Pelagicoccus sp. SDUM812003: one gene and its partner. The protein of the gene in region 1 interacts with the protein of each later gene in a pairwise test. Links are inferred from orthologs where the notes say so. Each region holds a gene or a part of one and is shown on either strand. Other genes may lie near its edges.

What was found.
Region 2: the proteins of lpdA (region 1) and QEH54_RS21960 interact in binary tests that used the Escherichia coli proteins (3 or more experiments, as listed by UniProt). The link is inferred for Pelagicoccus sp. SDUM812003 from one-to-one orthologs.

The regions. Positions count from the first base shown.
Region 1 is NZ_JARXHY010000002.1:237,129-240,045, forward strand. The notes cover bases 7-2,910. They hold lpdA (dihydrolipoyl dehydrogenase), read left to right. Parts: upstream 7-710; coding sequence 711-2,111; downstream 2,112-2,910. Other genes in these bases: odhB (2-oxoglutarate dehydrogenase complex dihydrolipoyllysine-residue succinyltransferase), read left to right, coding at 7-657; QEH54_RS03245 (transcriptional repressor), read left to right, coding at 2,483-2,910. Outside these bases: more of odhB, read left to right, coding at 1-6; more of QEH54_RS03245, read left to right, coding at 2,911-2,914. UniProt on the Escherichia coli protein: Lipoamide dehydrogenase is a component of the glycine cleavage system as well as of the alpha-ketoacid dehydrogenase complexes.
Region 2 is NZ_JARXHY010000030.1:2,484-5,495, reverse strand. Bases 8-3,006 are described here. They hold QEH54_RS21960 (ATP-dependent helicase), read right to left. Parts: upstream 2,507-3,006; coding sequence 509-2,506; downstream 8-508. Other genes in these bases: proB (glutamate 5-kinase), read right to left, coding at 2,617-3,006; QEH54_RS21965 (hypothetical protein), read right to left, coding at 46-495; QEH54_RS21970 (DNA glycosylase), read right to left, coding at 8-36. In the rest of the region: more of QEH54_RS21970, read right to left, coding at 1-7; more of proB, read right to left, coding at 3,007-3,012. UniProt on the Escherichia coli protein: A helicase with DNA-dependent ATPase activity. Unwinds DNA duplexes with 3'-5' polarity. Translocates on single-stranded DNA with 3'-5' polarity. Initiates unwinding more efficiently from a nicked substrate than double-stranded DNA.

The DNA of each region.
Region 1 (2,917 bases):
ATCGCCGAGCGACTCGTTTCCGCCCAGCAGGACGCGGCCATGCTGACCACTTTCAACGAAGCGGACATGACCGCCATCAAGGAGCTCCGCGCCAAGTACCAGGACAGTTTCGTCAAGAAGCACGGCATCAAGCTGGGCTTCATGTCTTTCTTCGTAAAGGCAGTGGTGCAAGCGCTGCAGGAGGTACCTGGAATCAACGCTCAGATCGATGGCGACGAAATCATCCAAAATCACTACTTCGACATCGGGGTCGCTGTATCCACAGAAAAAGGACTGATGGTCCCCGTCATTCGCGATTGCGATCAGCTCAACCTGGCTGGCATCGAAAAATCCATCATCGAATACGCCAAAAAAGCTCGGGAAGGAAAGATCCAGATCGACGACCTACAGGGCGGCGTATTCACCATCACCAACGGGGGCATCTTCGGCTCCATGCTTTCCACTCCCATCCTCAATGCTCCGCAAAGCGGCATCCTCGGCATGCATGCCATCCAGGAACGCCCTGTCGCTGTGAAGGGCCAAGTGGAAATACGCCCGATGATGTATTTGGCCGTCTCATACGATCACCGCATCGTCGACGGTAAGGAAGCGGTCACCTTCCTCGTCAAGGTGAAGGAAGCCCTGGAGGATCCGACTCGCTTGCTTCTCGACGTCTAACCTTGCCTGTTCACCGACCGTCCCGATAGAGACGATCCGTAGCTCAAACTGTAATGTCTGATAAAAACTCTTTCGATGTGGCCGTTATCGGCGGCGGACCCGGCGGCTATGTTGCGGCCATCCGCTGCGCCCAGCTTGGGCTGAAAACCGCCTTGGTGGAAAAACGCAAGGCGCTCGGCGGCACCTGTCTGAACATCGGCTGCATTCCTAGCAAAGCCCTCCTCCACACTAGCGAGCAGTTCCTTTTCGCCAAGAAGCACGCCAAGGAGTCCGGCGTGGAAATCTCGGGCGATGTATCGTTGAATTTGGATACAGTGATGAAAAAGAAGGACAAGGTGGTCAAGCAGCTCACTGGCGGCGTAGACATGCTCGTGAAGAAACGCGGCATCACTCGCTTCAATGGCCACGGAAAGCTTCTGGGAGACGGCAAGATCAGCGTGGACGAAAAGGACGAGCTTTCCGCTAAGCACATCATTTTGGCCACAGGATCGGTCCCGGTGGAGCTTCCATTCATGAAGTTCGACGGCGAGACGATCGTGTCGAGCGATCACGCGCTTTCCTTCGACAAGGTGCCCGAAGAATTCGTGGTCATCGGCGCCGGTGCCATCGGCTTGGAACTGGGATCCGTCTGGAGCCGCTACGGTTCAAAGGTCACCGTCCTAGAGTTTCTACCGAAGATCGCGGCCGGATCGGATGACGATGTATCCAAATTCCTGGAACGCTGCTTCAAGAAGCAGGGCATGACCATTCACACCGAAACCAAGGTGACCGGCTCGAAGGAGATCGACGGAAAGCTCAACGTGGTGGCGGAAAAGAAAGGCAAGGAAATCACCGTGCCCGCCGACAAGGTTCTCGTGGCGGTAGGACGCAAGCCCTACACGGAAAACCTCGGCCTCGACAAGGTCGGCATCGAGCCCGACAAGCGTGGCTTCATCGAAATCGACGATCACTTTAAGACCTCCGCAGACGGCGTCTACGCTATCGGCGACATCGTGCGCGGGCCCATGCTCGCCCACAAGGCCGAGGAAGAAGGCGTGGCCATTGCCGAGATGATCGCAGGCAAAGCGGGCCACGTGAACTACGATGTCATCCCAGGCGTCATCTACACCGAGCCCGAAGTGGCGACCGTCGGCCTCACCGAGGCTCAAGCCAAGGAAAAGGACATCAAGGTGAAGGTCGGAAAGTTCCCTCTCGCCGCCAACGGTCGGGCCATCGCCTCCGACGCCACCGACGGCATGGTCAAGATCATCGCCTGCGCCGAAACCGACAAGATCCTCGGCGGCCAAGTCGTGGCAAAAGGCGCCAGCGAAATGATCGCCGAAATCGTGACCCACATGGAGTACGGCGGAAGCGCCGAAGACCTCGGCCGCACCGTTCACGCCCATCCGACCATTTCCGAATCCATCAAGGAAGCCGGACTGGCGGTAGACGGAGCAGCGATCCACTCCTTGTAAACGAGCAGCTGGCGGCGGCTCGCCAGCCCCAACCGCGCGACAATGCCCGCCAGGCCAGCAGGTTGCGATTCCGATCTTTAAACCTGTCGGCTGGCCCCGCCGCCCCCTGGCATCGCTCCCAAAATCGGAGCACCAGGCCGCCGCATCCGCCATCCAACGCTCACCAGGCCGCCGCATCGACCGCCACCGGTCACGCAACTCGTTTTTGCAACGTTACAAAGATTAGTTGCACGACTCCCGGCGCCCTATCGCTCCCGCGACGCTCCGGTTTCGAAAATTTATTTGGAACGATTCCAATTTTCACTTGATATTTAGAATTATTCTCATTTGATCCTGCGACTTAGAGTTATTCTAAATAACCCCGCCAACAGATGAACAACGAAATCGACACAGAGGTACTCAACCGGAAGCTTGCCGCTTCGGGGCTGCGGTCGACTCGCCAGCGCGAAGTCGTCTATGGCGCCATTCTGTCAAAGCGCGATCATCCGACCGCCGACGAGATCTTCGCCCGGGCCAAGCTGGAGATGCCGACCATCTCCCTAGCCACTGTCTACAACTGCCTCGAAACCTTGGTGCAGTGCGATCTGATCAAGCAGGTCCATTTGGAGCGCGAATCCACCCGCTACTGCCCCAACCTCACCGAGCACGCCCATTTTCACGACAACGAAAGCGGCGACATCTACGACGTGCAGCTAGACGCTGCCACCATCCAGAAGCTGACCTCCCTGCTCCCCTCCGGCTTCGTGGTCGGCTCCATAGACATCACCTTTCGCGGCAAGGCCGCCGCTTCATCGACGTCCTAATTC
Region 2 (3,012 bases), on another replicon or contig:
CTCGAGCGGAAGCCAATCGCTCCAAGTAACGCTCATACCCGTCGGCTATTCGGACCAGAGGAAGCTGGTCACGCTATCAAGAAGCGTCTCGTCGGCGTCGAAAAATTCGACCTTCCATGCCACTGGCCAGGAGTCGGCCTGCGACCATTGCTCGCCGGTCAGTCCGACCAGGATGCGCTTCTTGCTTAGTTTGGCCTGTTCGAAGACTCGTGTCTCGATTTCTTGGGTACCGGGACGAACGAAGCTGAGTACGACTTTGTCGGTGGACGCGGGCGTTTCTTTGCTCTCGGACTTGAGCGAAATGTAGAAACCGTCTCTGGATTCGGGCAGCGTGCGCAGCACAGAGTATCTTCCATCGCTCCGTTTCCCCGTTAGGTATTCGGAGAGCCGCTTGAAGCTGTCAGCGTCGCGATGTTCAGTGGAGATGATGGTCAGCTCGGCCTGCGCGAAGCTGGTCATGGCGAGGAAGAGAATGAGGGATATGAACGCTTTCATGATCGTGAATTGGCTACCAGCCATAGTTGCGACGAATGCGAATCGGTTCGAAAAGGTCGGTCGAGAGCTCCTGCAGAAAACGGCTCGGATTTAGGAACATGCTAGGTCCGCCTTTGGTATTCATCTTTGGATACGTTATGTAGAGCTCGTCCCGAGCTCGCGTGACGGCGACATAGAATAGCCGACGTTCCTCTTCCGTGTCGCCGGTGTCGATTGAACGGCGAGTCGGGAAAAATCCGTCGGCGATGCCTATGAGAAACACGACGTCGTACTCAAGCCCTTTGGCTTGGTGCACGGTGGTGAGTCGGATGCATTCGTCGGACTCGTCGAGGCGGCCGGACGTTTCGGAGTTCAGAAGGGTGATCTGGGCGATCAGATCCTGCATCTCTTCGAAACGCGCCGCGAATCCGACCAAGGAGTTCAGATCCTCCAAGCGGTTCAAGTAGTTGGAGTATGCGCCCTGCAGATACGAGGAGTACCAGCCGTCTATCCCCATTTGCACAACCTCGTCGGGTGAACCGCCGTCAGCGATCTGCTTCATGTCCCGAAGGGTGATGGCTAGCGATTCCCAATCGGCGCGGGCTCCCGCAGGGACTTTTTTCAGGATCTCCGGTCGAGCGAGCATATCGATGAAATCGAGCTGCTGGGATTTCGCCGCTTCCGCCACCAGGTTGTAGAGCTTCTGAGATGTTTTCTCACCAACTTTTGGGAGAAGCTGAGTGATGCGGAAAAACGCGGTGGCGTCTGCTGGATTGTAAACCAATCTAAGATGAGCCACGAGGTCTTTGATGTGGGCTTGTTCGAAGAAGCGCACGCCGCTGGTGATCTGGTAGGGTATGCCGGCCCGGGAAAGCTCCATTTGCATATCGAGCGCTACGAAATGCGAACGGTAGAGGATGGCGATTTCTCGCGGGTCGCGGCCTTCGTCGATCAAACCTCGAATGCGAGTAATGATGAACTGAGCCTGCTCGCGTGTATCCATAGCCTGGATAACATAGGGCTTTTGACTCGAAGGCTTGAATGGGCGCAGCTCCTTGTCGAAACCTTGGCTGGTACGATTTTGGATGACCGCGTTGGCCATGCGGAGGATTTCCGGCGTGCTTCGGTAGTTGGTTTCGATGCGTAGAATTCGGGTGTTGGGGTGGCGATCCGGAAACGTGATGATGTTTTGGAAGTTCGCTCCACGCCAGGAGTAGATGCATTGCGCGTCGTCGCCCACCGCCATGATCTGATGGTTGGTGGCCATCTTGTCCACGATCTCCGCTTGGAGCACATTGGTATCCTGATATTCATCGACCAAAGTGTGGCGAAAGCGCTTCTGGTAGTACTGAGCGACCTCGGGGGCTGTATCCAGAAGCTTGAGCCAGAAAACGAGCAAATCGTCGTAGTCGACCACGTTTTGAGTGAGCTTCAGCTTCTTGTATGCGAGGGCGAAGCCTTCGATCTGATCGATGAAATCGTGGTGCTGAGGGAAGTAGTCGATCACCGTTCTCTCGATGCTCTCGCGGGTGTTTCGCGCCATGCTGATGATGGAGGAGAGCGGACCGGGCTTCGGATGGGTCTTGTCCTTGAAGAATGCGGAGTCCACGGACTCCACCGCGTGCTTGAGCACCGTTTCCGCCTCGCCAGCGTCGAGAATGGTGAAGTTTTTTGGCAAATCGATCGCTTCGCCATGGATGCGCAAGAGGCGGTGTCCGATGCTGTGGAAGGTGCCGCCCCAAAAGCGACGGGGCTCCACCGCGGTGAGTTCCTCCACTCGGCTGAGCATTTCCTTGGCCGCCTTGTTGGTGAAGGTGAGCAGCAGGATTTCGCCTGGAGATACGCCTTTTGAGAGCAGGTAGGCGACGCGGTAGGTTAGGGTGCGGGTCTTGCCGGATCCGGCTCCTGCCAGGATGAGTAGCGGTCCAGGTTCCGCCGTCACCGCTTCGAACTGCTCGTCGTTGAGCTCCGAGCGAAAATCGATCTCGGGGAGCTCCATCGGTGGAAAGGCGGCGTTCAGTTCGAAATCCATCGCGGTGAAGTCAAAGGAAACAATTGGGAGATAAGAAGCCTTATCTGCAGGGAGATGCGGACTGAGCAAGAGCGAGACGGCGAGGGAGCCGCCCGTTGGCGGAAATCGAGCTAGAGGATCGCCATCTCGTCGCGGTGGATGATCTCCAGACGATTGCGATCCGGATGAAGCTTTTCCACGTCGGGACTGCGCTTGCTGATGATTTCTTCGATCTCCACCGAGGAAAAGGCGGTCTGGCCGCGACCGATGATGGTGCCATCGGTGGAAATGATGTCGATCACTTCTCCGCTCTCGAATATGCCTTCCACGCGCAAAACGCCTGGGGCCAGCAAACTGCGTCCTCGCTCGGCTAGAGCGGTGCAGGCGCCTTGGTCGATGACCACGGAGCCGTTTGGACGCTGGAAGTAGGTGAGCCAGCGCTTCTTGGAGGCGATCGGAGTGGCGGCCGGTTTGAACAAGGTGCCTATCTGTTCTCCATCGAGGATGCGAAGGACCACGTTTTGTTC